Regions from separate parts of the Mesorhizobium sp. M0587 genome, predicted to be linked through region 2. Evidence: predicted binding sites of a transcription regulator. Region 2 holds the regulator's gene; each other region holds the start of a gene.
What was found. The regulator LexA, encoded in region 2, represses DNA repair genes until DNA is damaged. The targets are predictions, from matches to a motif close to TGTTCNNNNTGTGTTCNG.
Positions count from the first base shown of each region.

Region 1: the regulator LexA is predicted to act here: its motif matches at 3,543-3,560, upstream of NKI49_RS10645 (YifB family Mg chelatase-like AAA ATPase).
Region 3: the regulator LexA is predicted to act here: its motif matches at 2,396-2,413, upstream of NKI49_RS11190 (PA0069 family radical SAM protein).

Region 1 covers NZ_JAMYQP010000008.1:228,089-233,139, forward strand. Annotated here, with positions in the region: gene NKI49_RS10630 (GtrA family protein) at 1-893, opposite strand, end outside; gene NKI49_RS10635 (glycosyltransferase) at 1,059-2,069, shown strand; gene gshB (glutathione synthase) at 2,527-3,468, shown strand; gene NKI49_RS10645 (YifB family Mg chelatase-like AAA ATPase) at 3,653-5,051, shown strand, end outside.
Region 2 covers NZ_JAMYQP010000060.1:2,636-7,686, forward strand. Annotated here, with positions in the region: gene kynU (kynureninase) at 1-880, opposite strand, end outside; gene NKI49_RS31040 (TetR/AcrR family transcriptional regulator) at 1,011-1,661, opposite strand; gene lexA (transcriptional repressor LexA) at 2,124-2,861, shown strand; gene NKI49_RS31050 (ComEC/Rec2 family competence protein) at 2,855-5,051, opposite strand, start outside.
Region 3 covers NZ_JAMYQP010000009.1:118,303-123,353, forward strand. Annotated here, with positions in the region: gene NKI49_RS11180 (F0F1 ATP synthase subunit B) at 1-23, shown strand, start outside; gene rnhB (ribonuclease HII) at 342-1,037, opposite strand; gene NKI49_RS11190 (PA0069 family radical SAM protein) at 1,167-2,321, opposite strand; gene NKI49_RS11195 (glycosyltransferase) at 2,473-2,994, shown strand; gene NKI49_RS11200 (hypothetical protein) at 3,141-4,115, shown strand; gene moaB (molybdenum cofactor biosynthesis protein B) at 4,146-4,700, opposite strand; gene NKI49_RS11210 (4-(cytidine 5'-diphospho)-2-C-methyl-D-erythritol kinase) at 4,687-5,051, opposite strand, start outside.

The sequences.
Region 1 (5,051 bases), on a different contig from region 2:
CCAAGCGAGGCCATGCGCCGAGCGGCTGTCGCATGGGCAACTTTCCATGAAGCAGTGACCGCCAGGCCGGCGCCGGCGATCGCGGTGACGGCGAATTGCACGATTGAAAATGTGTCGCACTGCGCCTGGCCCCATGACGACATGGGAATGGTGGTGACGAAGACGAGGGCCGAGACGCCGGCGACGCCGAGGCCAAAATCCCTGGCGACCAGCCTCTCGCCGTCACCCCTGCCAAGAAACAGCAGGGCGACAACGGCACCGAGGGTTCCGGCGTAGGGAGCGCTTTCCATGCCGATGGCCAATGTCAGCGTGGCGAATGCGCCAGCAAACAGGGCGGCAGGCCGATGCGCGGGCCCCTCAAGCAGCAAGGCGAGGCTGGCCAAGGTCAGCGTCATCTGGACATTATGATGATCGAGCGAACCGGGCGAGAAGATACCGATGTAATACAGGGCTGCTCCACCGACGACGGCGGCCGGCAGGACCGCGTGCCCGCCGGCGAAACCGCGCGCGGCGCGGATGATGAAGAAGACCGCGAGGCAGAACAGCAGGGCAGGCCACAGTACCTGCACGACCTGTTCGGCCAAGGTGGTGCTGCCCGTCAGGGCCGACACGGCGAGCATGCCGAGGGCCAGTGGCCCGTCGAGCAACCGCGACCAGTGCATGATGAAGCCGCCTTCCAGCCCCATCCTGTATTGGTGCAGGTCGAACCACCCCTGGCCGGCCAGAAGGTCGCGGACTTCGACCAGTTGCAGCAGGCTGTCATTGTCGCCCGCCGGATTGGCCAATTGCGGGAAGCCGGCATAGGCATTGAGGGCCAGCAGTAGCAAGGCGGCAAGCAGCGCCAATGCAATATCTGACCTCCAGGTGGCAGCGCCGTCCTTTGCTGTGCTCATCCCGATTGCCCTTGGCAGGAATGCCGGGCCTTGTTCAGGCCAATCGACACTCATGGAGTCGGACTTAAACCTAGCCTTAACGGCTTCAATAAATAGTAAAACAGCCTGGGCGAGCCCGACGGGCGCTCGCATGATCGCGTGGTCGACAAGGGCACCGGAGACGAAATGCCGCAAGACGTTCGCCACGAACCTGTCATCGCCGTGCTCCTGCCTTGCTACAATGAGGAGCTGACCGTCGCCGAGGTAGTGCGGCGGTTCCGTGAGACACTGCCGACCGCCACCATCTATGTCTACGACAACAATTCGCGCGACCTGACTGCGCTCAGGGCCCGCGCGGCCGGTGCGATTGTGGTTCGCGAACCGCGCCAGGGTAAGGGCAATGTGGTTCGGCGCATGTTCGCCGACATCGACGCCGACATCTATTTGATGGCCGACGGAGACGGCACCTATGCGCCGGAGGATGCGCCGCAGCTGATCAACACGCTGCTGACCGAACGTTGCGATATGGTGGTGGGCACCAGGCGCGGCATCACCGACGACGCCGGCAGGGCGGGCCATGCGTTCGGCAATCGCATCTTCAACACGCTCTACAAGCGGCTGTTCGGCAGCGATTTCACCGACATCTTCTCGGGCTACCGCGTTTTCACCAGGCGCTTCGTCAAGAGCTTTCCCGCCGTCTCCGGCGGCTTCGAGATCGAGACCGAGATGTCGGTGCACGCCTCGCAGCTCAAACTGCCGGTAAGCGAGATCGCGCTCGACTATGGCAGGCGGCCCGAGGGCTCGTCGTCAAAGTTGTCGACCCGGCGCGACGGCGCCAGGATCCTGTGGATGTTCGCCATGCTGATGAAGGAGACCCAGCCGCTGCGCTTTTTCGGTTCCTTTGCCGTGTTCTTCCTGGCCTCGAGCCTATTTCTGATGGCACCGGTGCTGGTCGAGTTCGCCGAAACCGGCCTCGTCCCGCGCATGCCGACCTGGGTGCTGTCGGTCGGCCTGCTGCTTCTATCGACGCTGGCGGCGGTGACCGGGCTGATCCTCGATTCGGTGTCGCGGGGCCGGGCTGAACAGAAGCGTATTTTTTATCTCTCCATGCCTTCGGGCCGCGTGGAACGGCGCAACCACCGAGGTGAGCCCGTGGTGGTGAAACCGCAACCGGGCAAGACGCCTCGCGCGGCCTGAACGATGCAACGCATCGTCCGCGTCTTCCTTGCCGGCGGCGGCGGTTTCGCGGCCGATGCCGCAGCGCTCCTGGCTGCTGCTGGCGATCACGGGGGCCGCTCGTCGCCCGCATCTTGTCTATCGGCTTTGCCCTCTGCAGCACCTGGCAGATCAACCGCCAGCTGACCTTCGCGCCTTCGCGGCACCGTATGGCACAAGAGGGTGCGCGCTATGACGGCGTCGGCATCGCTACCAGCATCGCTACGAGCATCGTCAACTATCTCGTCTATTCGGCCACCCTCTCGCCATGCCGGCGCTGCCGCGGCTCGCCGCCTTTGCCGTCGCCTTGCTGGTTGGCATGACGCCGTTTTTTCCTCGGCTATTCCAGGTTGGTCTTCGACCGTCAGCGGCCTGGCCCGATTGGCAGAAGCCACCCGGTTCCTTATATCGCTGTGGTCGACTGCGCTGGGGACCTGCCATGAAGCTGAAAATCGCCGTCCAAATGGACCACATCTCCACCGTGTCGATCGCCGGCGACACCTCGTTTGCGCTGTCGCTGGAAGCACAGCGGCGCGGCCACCTTCTGTTTCACTACACGCCCGACCGGCTGTCGATGCGCGATGGCAAGGTGTTTGCCCGCGTCGAGGAGATGCAGGTGCGCGACGAGAAGGGCAACCATTATTCGCTGGGCGAGAAGGTGCGCACCGATCTGTCGGAGATGGACGTCATCCTGCTGCGCCAGGATCCGCCCTTCGACATGAATTACATCACCACGACGCATATTCTCGAGCGCATCCATCCCAAGACATTGGTGGTCAACGATCCGGCGTGGGTGCGAAACAGCCCGGAAAAGATCTTCGTCACCGAGTTTCCCGACCTGATGCCGGAAACGCTGATCACCAAGGATCCGCTGGAGGTCGCCGCGTTCCGCAAGGAGTTCGGCGACATCATCGTCAAGCCGCTCTACGGCAATGGCGGCGCCGGCATCTTCCATCTGCTGGAGGCCGACCGCAATCTCGCCTCGCTGCTCGAAATGTTCGGCCAGATGTTCCGGGAGCCGTATATCGTGCAGCGTTACCTCAAGGACGTACGCAAGGGCGACAAACGCATCATCCTGATCGACGGCGAGCCGGTCGGCGCCATCAACCGGGTGCCGGCCGAGCACGATTCCCGCTCCAACATGCATGTCGGCGGCCGCGCCGAAAAGACCGAGCTGACAGAACGCGAGCGCGAGATCTGCGCCCGCATCGGCCCGTCGCTGAAAGAACGAGGCTTCATCCTGGTCGGCATCGACGTCATCGGCGACTACATGACCGAGATCAACGTGACCTCGCCGACGGGTGTGCGCGAAGTCAGCCGCTTCGGCGGCGCGGACATTGCCGGCCTGTTCTGGGACGCCGTCGAGGCGAAGCGAAAATAGCCGTTTTCATTTTGCCTTAACCATGTTCCGTTTTTGCAACCGGGCATACCTCGCCTACAACCCTTACGCTTACCTGTTCCTGTAATGTTCTTGCTTTGGCCGAAAAATTGTGATTGTCTCTGCCGACGGGCCTTCAAGGCCTGATCGAACGGGCTGGGGCAGGCCCATATCCGGGGTTTGCAAGATGGTGGCGCGGGTTCGCACGGTCGCTTTCCAGGGCATCGAGGCCGTGCCGGTCGACGTGCAGGTGATGATCGCACCCGGCAAGGTCAACATGCACATCGTCGGTCTCGCGGACAAGGCGGTGGCCGAGAGCCGTGAGCGGGTGCAGGCGGCACTGCATGCCTCCGGCCTGTCGATGCCGTCGAAGAAGGTGACCGTCAATCTGGCGCCGGCCGACCTGCCCAAGGAAGGCAGCCACTATGATTTGCCGATCGCGCTTGGCCTGATGGCCGCATTGGGCGCCATTCCCGGCGATATGCTGGCCGGCTATGTCGTGCTTGGCGAATTGTCGCTCGACGGCACGATTGCCGCCGTCGCCGGCGCCTTGCCGGCGGCGATCGGCGCCAATGCCGAGGGCAAGGGCCTGATCTGCCCTTTCGCCTGCGGGCCGGAAGCGGCCTGGGCCGGGCGGGAATTCGACATTCTGGCACCGCGCAGCCTGATCGCCATCGCCAATCATTTCCGCGGTACGCAGGTGCTGTCGCGGCCGGAAGCCGGGATCCACGCGGCGGCGCGCGACCTGCCCGACCTCGCCGATATCAAGGGGCAGGAAACCGCCAAGCGGGCGCTGGAAGTGGCGGCGGCCGGCGGGCATAATCTGCTGATGGTCGGCCCGCCAGGGTCGGGAAAATCGATGCTGGCGCAGCGGCTGCCGTCGATCCTGCCGCCACTGGCGCCGAAGGAGTTGCTCGAAGTTTCGATGATCGCCTCGGTGGCGGGAGAACTTGGCGAGGGCAAGCTGACCGACCGGCGGCCGTTTCGCGCCCCGCATCATTCGGCCTCGATGGCGGCGATGGTCGGCGGCGGCATTCGCGCACGGCCGGGCGAAGTGTCGCTGGCGCATCACGGCGTGCTGTTCCTCGACGAGTTCCCCGAATTCACGCCGCAGACGCTCGATGCGCTACGCCAGCCGCTGGAGACCGGCGACTGCATGATCGCGCGCGCCAACCATCGCGTCACCTATCCGGCGCGCATCCAGCTGGTGGCGGCGATGAACCCGTGCCGCTGCGGCATGGCCGGCGAGCCGGGCTATCGCTGCCTGCGCGGCGAACGCTGCCGCACCGACTACCAGGCGCGCATTTCAGGCCCGCTGCTCGACCGCATCGATCTCAGAATCGAAGTGCCGGCGGTCTCGGCCAGCGACCTGATCCGGCCCGACCGGGCGGAGAAAAGTGCCGATGTGGCACTGCGCGTGGCACGCGCCCGCACCATCCAGCGCGAACGCTTCGAACGGCTCGGCGCTACCCGGGCCACCACCAACGCACATTGCGCGCCGTCGGTCATCGAGGAGATCGCGATGCCGGATGCCGCCGGCCTGTCGCTGCTCAAGGACGCCAGCGAAAAACTCGGCTTTTCCGCCC
Region 2 (5,051 bases):
GCGCGCCCTTGAGCGCCCGCATCGACAGCACCGGCTGCGTGCCGCACAGGAACCGGCGGATGCCCGTGCCGGCCTCGTAGCCCTGTTCGAAGGCGAACGGCCGGGCGTGCCCCCACCAGCCGCTGAGCGGCTGCCTGATATCACCATGGTGCCGTTTGGCCGCGTAGATGAAGGCCGGCGCGCCCGGACCGCCATTGAGGTATTTGTAGGTGCAGCCGATGGCGAAATCGGCATTCGCGCCGTCGAGTTCGACCGGCAGTGCGCCTGCCGTGTGGCAGAGATCCCATACGATCAGTGCGCCGACCTGATGCGCCTTGCACGTCAGGGCGGCCATGTCGCGCAACTGGCCGGACTTGTAGTTGACGTGATTGACCAGGATGACGGCGACATGCTCGTCGATCAGGTCTTCGATATCAGGCGCATCGACGCCCTCGAGCCGCAGCACCGTGCCCGGCCGTGTCGAGGCCACGCCTTCCGCCATGTAGAGATCGGTCGGAAAGCTGTCGCCCTCGGCGACGATCACCGACCGGTGCGGCCGCATGCCGAGTGCGGCATGCAGCACCTTGTAGATGTTGATCGAGGTGGTATCGCAGACCACCGTCTGGCCGGCCGCGGCGCCAATCAGCCGCCCGAGCTGATCGCCGAGTTCGACCGGCATGTCGAACCAGCCGGCGGTGTTCCAGGCACGGATGAGATCCTGCGCCCATTCCTGTGTCGCGGCCTTGTTCAGTTCCTCGAAGACGGCGGGAGAAGCAGCACCCAACGAATTGCCGTCGAGGTAGATCACCCCTTCCGGCAAGACGAAGCGATCGCGCATGGCACGCAGCGGATCCGCGGCGTCCATCGCCTCGATCGCTGCCAGATCGGGAATTCTGCTCATGGTCACGATGTTCCCCGTTGAAAAGAGTGCGCCCGCGGCCGGGGCAAGGCTGGTTGAAATCAGACGTCAGGTCGCAACCAAGCTCCCGGCAGGAGCGACAGAAGGGCGGACAGGTAGGGAACCGCGATCATTATCGTGTACTCCTGTCGGCGGCTGTCGACGACCGGCCGTCCCTGTCGGGCGCATAGAGGCGCAAGAACAGGGTGAGCGCCCTGTTCGATCTTTGCTCGACTTCCGGCGGAGGCAGTTCCTCCAGGACCCCGACGATCCGGCGAACCTGAAGATCGCCGATCAAAAGACGGACGTAGATGTCGGCGGCTTCGGCAGGATCGTCACAGGCGATCAGGCCGTCCCGACTTGCGGTTCGAAGCAGGTCGCCAACAAGCGGCATTATGGTGTTGCGGCCGAATTGCGCGATCGATTGGCCAAGCGTGCCTGTATCGTTGACGTCGCCCGCCGCGGCGCGATTGAGCGCCACCGCCTTGTCGCCCGTCACCAGGGTCAGCAAGACCGGCCCTAGCAAGCCCAGGGTTTCGAGGGGATCGCGAGCCTGGTGAAGGGCGTCCTCCAGCAGCTTCCTTGCCTCTCCCGCATTGGCTTCGATCAGGGATCGAAACAGCACCTGCTTGTTGCCGTACCAGTTGTAGAGGGTTTCGTTCGACGCCGATGCCCGCTTGGCGATGGCAAGCAGGGACGCGCTTTTGTAGCCGGTTTCCCGGAGCACCGCGTAGGCGGCATGCTCTATCCGTGCGCGGCGCGCTGCCTGCTTCGGCGTGATCATTCATGTTCCTCCTCACAAACCGTATACTCTTATACGGTTTCGTCAAGCGAGCGGTAAGCAACGAGCAAAAAAGCGGCCCTTCGCGTCCTACGGTGCCTGGCCGCTTTCTGGCACGCAGTTGGCATTTTGGCTTCGTTTCGTTCACGAGCGACGGAGGTTTTTCGACCCGCCGAAACGCACCCGGCATCTGTCGGCAACACAGCTTGCGGGATTATGCCAAAAGTGGAGATCGATCGGCCCACAGGCCATTAACCGAAACAATTTCAATGGGCCCGAGCGCGCGTTGACGGCGGACCGCGCCTTTGGGATGCCGGTTGCGGGAGGCCACTTCGTTTCCGCAGCCTTAACAAATTCATTAAACTTTAAACAGTTGCGGAACACAACTGGAACAGATAGTGTTTGTTCTGGGTTTGTTTTTCTGATTCTGATTCAAACCCGTTGTTCAATGTCTTGGGGGCCGCCATGCTGACACGCAAGCAACATGAACTGCTGATGTTCATCCATGAACGACTCAAGGAAAGCGGCATTCCGCCCTCCTTCGACGAGATGAAGGAAGCGCTCGATCTCGCTTCCAAGTCCGGTATCCATCGGCTGATCACGGCGCTGGAGGAGCGCGGCTTTATTCGCCGGCTGCCCAACCGGGCGCGGGCGCTGGAAGTGCTGCGGCTGCCGGATTCGATCGCGCCGGGCCTCAATGCGGCAAAAAAATTCTCGCCAAGCGTCATCCAGGGCAGTCTTGGGCAAGGCAGCCTCGGCCGCCAGATCAAACCGGCGCAATCGCGGATGTCATCGGCTGGCAATGACGACGATGCGGTTTCCGCGGTGTCGATCCCGGTGATGGGCCGTATCGCCGCCGGTGTGCCGATCGATGCCATACAGCATCAGACGCATTCGATCTCGGTGCCGCCTGACATGATCATGGGTGGCGAACACTATGCGCTCGAGGTCAAGGGCGACTCGATGATCGAGGCCGGCATCTTCGACGGCGATACCGTCATCATCCGCAACGCCGACACGGCCAGCCCTGGCGAAATCATCGTAGCGCTGGTGGATGAAGAAGAAGCGACGCTGAAACGGTTCCGCCGCAAGGGAGCTTCGATTGCTCTCGAGGCAGCCAATCCCGCCTATGAAACGCGCATTTTCGGGCCAGACAGGGTCAAGGTGCAAGGCAAACTGGTCGGGCTGATCAGACGCTATTGAGGCGGCTGCGGTTTTACCGCTGGCTTGTCGGGTTTGTTGTAGGGCGGCAGCCCCCTCGCCTCGCGTGAAAATTTGCGTTGCGTGTGCCAAGGCCGGTATGGGCTGTCCACGGCGAAGCTGATTGTCGCTGGTGCGATCGCCGATTGGCGGTCGAAGAAGACGGCCGCACTGCCTTTGCGGGCGAGTTGCCGCTTGGTGACGACAAGCACCAGCGGGTTGTGACAGGGGTCATATGCCGTTGCATCATTGATGACGATCAGGTCGGCGAAACCGCAGGCTTTCCACGCATCCTTGCGGTCTTCGACATGCGCTATGATTGCACCCGATGAGTGCCTGGCGAGACAGACGCCTGATATGCAATAGAAAGGTGATCCCGGCGGCAGCCCGATGGAATCGGCGATGTCGAATTCGCCGTCTCCTTCGGTGAAGATTTCCGGCACGACGATGGTTTCGGATGTCAGGGCGCGTTTCCAGTTGTCGACGGTGAATTCGTTCGGGCGTGCCCGACTGACCGCAAGTTCGCCGCCGCCGATCGGCAGTGCGACCAGCCGCGCATCCTCCGAGATCAGCACATCCGGCGTGCGCGTATCGCCGACGATCAACAGACCGGCGAGCGCGAATGGAAGTGCTCCAAGCCGCAGCCATGTCGTTGCCATTGTCGCGATGACGAGGGCAATGGTCACCAACAGCACCGACTGCTGCGAAATCAGCCCGACGGCATCGACCGGCGAACGCTCGGAAATCCAGCTTGATATGGCGATCATGACAGTCAACCCCTTGCCCATCAGGTAAAGGGACGGCCCATCCAGCCCGAACGGCATCAACAGTGCACTGGCAACGGCCAGGAACATCACGAGCGTCACGATCGGCATGATGGCCAGATTGGCGAACAGGCTGAGCGGCGACACGCGCTGAAAATGCCAGATGGCGAAAAGTGCCGTGGCGCCGCCGGCGATGATCGACGTCATGGCAAGTCCGCCGGTCGCCAGCAGGAGTTTTCGCGTCAGGAAACCCGGCAGGGATCGCTTCGGCGGTGGCGGTCTGGTCTTTCCCGCACGGTGATCCGCCCAGCCGGCATAGGCGCCGACCAGCGCGGCGGTCGCGGCGAAAGACATCTGGAAACTCGGGCCGACCACTTCATGCGGCGACACCACGATGACGGCGATCGCCGAGATCGCCAGGTTGCGCATGGTCAGCGCCGCCCGATCGAACAGCACCGCGATCAGCATCACCGCCAGCATGATGAAGCTGCGCTCGGCGGCAACGACGACGCCCGAGATGACAAGATAGGCGGCAATCGAGCAAAGTGCCGCCACGGCGGCGTATTTCTTGACCGGCCGACGCGCTGAAAAATCCGGGAACAGGGCAAAGACGCCGCGCAGCAGGCCCATGATGGTGCCTGCGACCAGCGCCATGTGCAGTCCGGAAATGGAGATGATGTGATAGATGCCAGTACGGCGCATCGCTTCGTTGATTTCGTCAGGAATGCCGGCGCGCACGCCGACGATCAGCGCCGCGGCGATCTCGCCTTCGGCACCGCCGACAATGTCCCTGATGTGATCGGCGATGCCTTCGCGGGCGGTTTCCACCGCCGAGGAAAGGCGGGCCGACAGCGGCATGCCATCGTCACCTGTGGCGACGATTTTTGGATTGCCGAGAAAGAACCCGCTGCCGCCGATGCCCGCGAAATAGCTGTCGAAGGAGAAGTCGTAGCTGTCCGGCCGCACCGGGCCTGTCGGCGGAAGCAGCTTGGCATAGCCGGTGACCAGGGAACCGGCGGTCAGTTCGGCCGGTATCTTGCGTGCCGACAGCCGGACGCGCTCCGGCGCATAGCGCAGTATCGGCCGGGCGGTCGACATCACGTCGATGGTCAATCGGATGCGGCCAGTCTCCATCCGGTCGACCGAAACGACACGGCCTGTCACTTGCGTCGAGATTTCGGAGCCCAGCATCCGGGTCGCGGTCCGCCACGTCTCGACCTTCGCGGCAAGCAAGCCAGCCGCGCACAGGAACGCCGCCATGAGGCACAGGTGAGTTTTGGGCCAGGAACGCGAGACCAGAGCTAGGAGCCCCGTCAGCATGACCAGCGCCACAAGTTTCGCAAGGTCAGGCTCCGCCGCGAGCGAAAAATAGCCGATCGCTCCGCTCGCCAGACAGACCGGCACCAATAGGAAACCTATGCCGCGGTCG
Region 3 (5,051 bases), on a different contig from region 2:
ACGTGAAGGCAAAGCTCAACTGAGCCGATCGCGTCAGGAATTGAAAAGGCCGCCCGGGAAACCTGGCGGCTTTTTTTATTTCGGCTGGGATGATCTCCCCCCTCGAGGGGGAGATGTCGCCGAAGGCGACAGAGGGGGTCGGTACGTCCAGGCGCAACCTCTTATCCGGCAAAAAAGGATGTCGGCGCTTCACGCGCGGCGACCCCCTCTGGCCTGCCCGTCCTCCGCAGCAGCTGCGCTGCAGCTACGGAGGGTGGACCGGCCATCTCCCCCACGAGGGGGGAGATCGGCTGTCATCGCCGCTTCGCCAATCTCTTTGTGACGCAGTCGAGCCCAACAGCTCAATCGAGCCCGTCGAAACTCTCTTCTTCCACCACTTCCGTCCCGCCGAGCCTGAAGGGCGCGAACGATACGCGGTGCAGCCGGGCGACCGGCCCGTGTGCTTCGATCGCCGTGCGATGCCGGACGGTGGCGTAACCCATGTGGGCCTCGAAACCGTAGCGGTCGTGATGATTGCCGCAGCCGCACATCATGCGGTCGCGCATCACCTTGGCGACGATGGAGGCGGCCGCGATCGACTGCGAGCGCTGATCGCCCTTGATCAGCGCGCGTCCGGCGCAAGGCAATCCGGGCGGCACGTCGCGGCCATCGGCGAGCGCGAGCTTCGGCTGAACCGACAAGCCGACCAGGGCGCGGCGCATCGCCTCCACGCTGGCCTTCAGTATATTGCTGCCGTCGATGCCCTCGGCGCTGATCGACGCCATCGAAACACCCTGCGCGGAACCGAGAATGCGCAGGAACAGCGCCTCGCGCTGCAAATGGCTGAGCCGCTTGGAATCGTCTAGGCCTTCGGGGATGTTGGCGGGGTCGAGCACCACCGCCGCAGCGACCACCGGCCCGGCGAGCGGGCCACGGCCGGCCTCGTCCATCCCGGCCACCGGCCACAGGCCTTCGGCCATCGCCTTCGTCTCGAAGGAGAAATCGGGTTTCTCGACGATTTCGAAGAGAGGCGGAGAATCAGAACGCGCGCGAGCCATGTTGCGGCGAGGTTCGCATCGGCTCCGATTCTCCGCAAGTCCCTCCGGGTCGGGTGGGGCGCCGGACCGGGAGGGCACCGTCTGCAGGCCGGGGCAGGCCGGACGGGATTCAACAAGCGAAAGGCAAGTTTAGAGCAGCATCAGCTGCTCCTGGTCCTTTCCGGCCGCGACGAACTGGTCGGTCCTGAGCGTGCGCCGCTCGGCATTGAGGCCGAGCCGCTTGGCGGTGATCTCGAAGCGCCGGCCGATCTGCCAGGCATAGGGACCGGCGCCCTTCATGCGCTTGCCCCATTCCGAATCGTAGTCCTTGCCATCGCGCATCGAGCGTATCAGCGACATCACGTGACGGTAGCGGTCCGGATAATGGCGCAGCAGCCAGTCCTTGAAGATCGGGCTGACCTCCAGCGGCAGGCGCAGCACGACATAACCCGCCTCGCGCGCGCCGGCGGCACACGCCGAATCGAGGATGCGCTCCATCTCCTGATCGGTCAGGCCAGGGATGATCGGCGCCACCATCACCGAAGCCGGAATGCCGGCATCCGAAAGCTGCCGGATCGCCTCCAGCCGCTTGGTCGGCGTCGACGCGCGCGGTTCCATGGTGCGCGCCAGCATGCGGTCGAGCGTCGTCACCGACAGCGCCACCTTGGCGAGCCCCCGTTCGGCCATGCGCGACAGGATGTCGATGTCGCGCGTCACCAGTGCTGATTTGGTGACGATGCCGACCGGATGTCCGCGCGCCTCCAGCACTTCGAGGATCTCGCGCATGATCCGGTATTGCTTCTCGATCGGCTGGTAGGGGTCGGTGTTGGTGCCGATGGCGATGGTGCGCGGCTGGTAACCGTCCTTCGACAATTCCTTGTCGAGCAGCCTTGCGGCATCCGGCTTGGCGAACAGCTTGGATTCGAAATCGAGGCCAGGCGACAGGCCCATGAAGGAGTGCGTCGGCCGCGCGAAGCAATAGACGCAGCCATGCTCGCAGCCGCGATAGGGATTGATCGAGCGATCGAAGGAAATGTCGGGCGATTCGTTGCGGGTGATGATGGTGCGCGGCTTCTCGACCTGCACCTCGGTCTTGAACGGCGGCAATTCCTCCAGCGAATTCCAGCCATCGTCGAAGACATGCCGGCTGACCGGCTCGAACCGCCCGGTCGGATTGATGCCTGCCGACCGGCCGCGGTTGCGGTCGGGACGGATACGCACGCCGCTCTGTTCGATCATCGCGTTGGCCATCTCGGCTCTTCCTGCTCCGAAAGCCGCGATGTCGGCGCGCACGATCTGTTCCATCTTCGCCCGCTCCCAGGGACTGTCCATGTTGTGCCGGATTGCTCTGTTCATGAAAATAATCCTATCTCAGCAAAAAGAACAAAGCAAGAACTTTTTTATGCTGCGTGGCAAAAACTGGCGCCCGGAACGGCTTTCCGCTATTCGGCTAGCGATGCTCAGTGTTCTCATCGAAACCCGCAATGACGAGGAGGCTCTCGCCCGCACGCTCGCTTCGCTGATCGGCGGTGCGGTGGAGGGCGTGGTGCGCGAGGTCGTCGTCTGCGATGCCGGCTCCACCGACCAGACGCATCGCGTCGCCGAGCATGCCGGCTGCCACTACGTGGCCAGCGGCGGCATCGCTGCCGGCATCCGACAGGCCAAAGGCGACTGGCTGCTCATCCTGGAGCCCGGCGCGCGGCTGGTGGAGGGCTGGATCGACGCTGTCGTCGCCCACACCGCCAGGCAAACCATGGCGGCGCGGTTCTCGCGGGCGCGCGGCAGCCGCATGCCGTTCCTGGCCCGGGTCTTTTCCGGAAACCGGGCCCTGGCCGACGGACTGGTGATCAGCAAGCGGCAGGCAGCCTCGCTGTCGAAGAATGCCGCCGGCGCCGAGGCGCTGGCGCGCGGCCTAGCGACGAAGCGGCTCGACGCCGAGATCTGGGTGGCGCCACCCAAACAGGGCGCGCGGAAGTGATTTTTTGCAACTGCACACTCTGTTGTGCATTGCACAAAATCTGACGTGAGATTAGCGTCCCCGTCAGGTGGGCGAATTGGGTTTGGGTCATGCCGAGCGGTGGGCACCGATGCAGCGTCGGTGCCGCTCTCATAACCGAGGACCCAATGAACCTTTCACCCCCCGACAACTCCGGCGCCGCCAGTCTCGAGGCAATTGCGCGCAATGGCAGCCTGCTGCGCCGTATCGCCGTGCGCATTCCGACTTACCTGAAGGATTTACGCGAAAATCCCGCCTGGCTGCCGATGTTCGTCCTGGCCCGCACCATGCCCGGGCGGCGGATGCACTGGCTGGGCGCGAAACGCGCCCGTCCGGCCGACAATGCGGGGGATACGATGTTCGCAGGCGTCGAGCGCGAGGCGGCGGTCGATGCGCTGCGCTCCGACGGGCTGTTTTCAGGCTTGGTCCTGCCGCCGGAAATCCATCAGGAGATCGCGAATTTTGCCCGACGCACGCCTTGCTTCGGCAATTTCGACCGCCGTATCGAGTTCATGCCGGACGAGCATGCCGAAGCCGAAAAGCGTTATGGGCGGCCGCTGCTCAGCGGGCATTATTTCGAGCGTGTCCTCGACTGCCAGGCGGCACTCGCCATACAGCGCGATCCGCTGCTTCTCGACATCGCCGCGCATTATCTCGGCGGCCAGGCGAAACTGATCACGACGCGCGTCTGGTGGAGCTTTCCGACCGGCGCGGCCTCGGACGCCGACAAGAACCTTGCCTCGCTCGGCAAATATCATTTCGATCTCGACGATTGGCGGATGCTGAAGTTCTTCTTCTACCTGATGCCTGTCGATGCCGGCACCGGTCCGCATGTCTACGTCAGGGGCAGCCACAGGCGCCGCAGCCTCAAGCACCAGCTGACGCTTCTCGTCGGCCATCCAGCCGAGGATGTGCTGAACGTCTATGGCGACGAGAGCCCGGTGACGCTGACCGGCGAGGCTGGGCTGGGCTTCGTCGAGGATCCGTTCGGCTTCCACATGGGCACCGTGCCGGCGCGCACGCCGCGGCTGATGATGGAAGTCGGCTTCGGTGTTTCGCGCCCCTCGCGCCGGCGCTTTCACGGCGAGCCGGTCATCCGCTGAAACCTTGCGTCCGGGGACGCAGGACGGCAGCTACGGAGCCGATTTGCCGCGCCGCAGATGCTCGTCCAGGCGCGGCATGATCTCGACGAAGTTGCAGGGCATATGGCGGTAGTCGAGCTGCGCCTTCAATATGCCGTCCCAGGCGTCCTTGCAGGCCCCGGGCGAGCCCGGCAGCACGAAGACGAAGGTGGCGTTGACGACGCCGCCGGTCGCCCGGCTCTGGATCGTCGAGGTGCCGATCTTGTCGTAGGAGATGCGGTGGAACACTTCCGAAAAGCCGTCCATGCGCTTTTCGAAGATCGGCTCCAGTGCCTCCGGCGTCACGTCGCGGCCGGTGAAGCCGGTGCCGCCGGTGGTGATGACGACATCGATCGCCGAGTCCTTCGACCAGTCGAGCACCTTGTCGCGGATGTTCTCGCGGTCGTCGGTGACGATATCGCGGGCGGCCAGGATGTGGCCGGCCTCGGTGATGCGGTCAGCCAGCGTCTGGCCGGATTTGTCGTCGGCGAGGCTGCGTGTGTCCGAAACGGTCAGCACCGCGATGCGCACGGGGATGAAGGAACGGCTTTCGTCAGTTCTGGCCATCAGCGCCCTCCGATGCGATGCTGCGCGTCGCCGCGACGAACCAGTCGGGCTGGCGGGCGCGGATCTCGGCGGCCGCGCGTTTGGCGACGTTGCCGGTCTCGAACAGGCCGAAGCATGTCGCGCCCGACCCCGACATTCGCGAAAAACCCGATCCAGCCTTGTTCAGCCATGAAAGCGCCCTGCCTATGGCGGGCTGTAGCGCAAGAGCTGCCGGTTCAAGATCATTGCGGGTGATCTCCAGCCAGTTGCGCAGGCTGTGAAAATCGATGCGGCCCGGCAGCGGCGGCAGGCCCTCATTGTCGCGCCGCGACAGCGCGTTGAATATTTCGGCCGTCGAGACAGGAGTGCCGG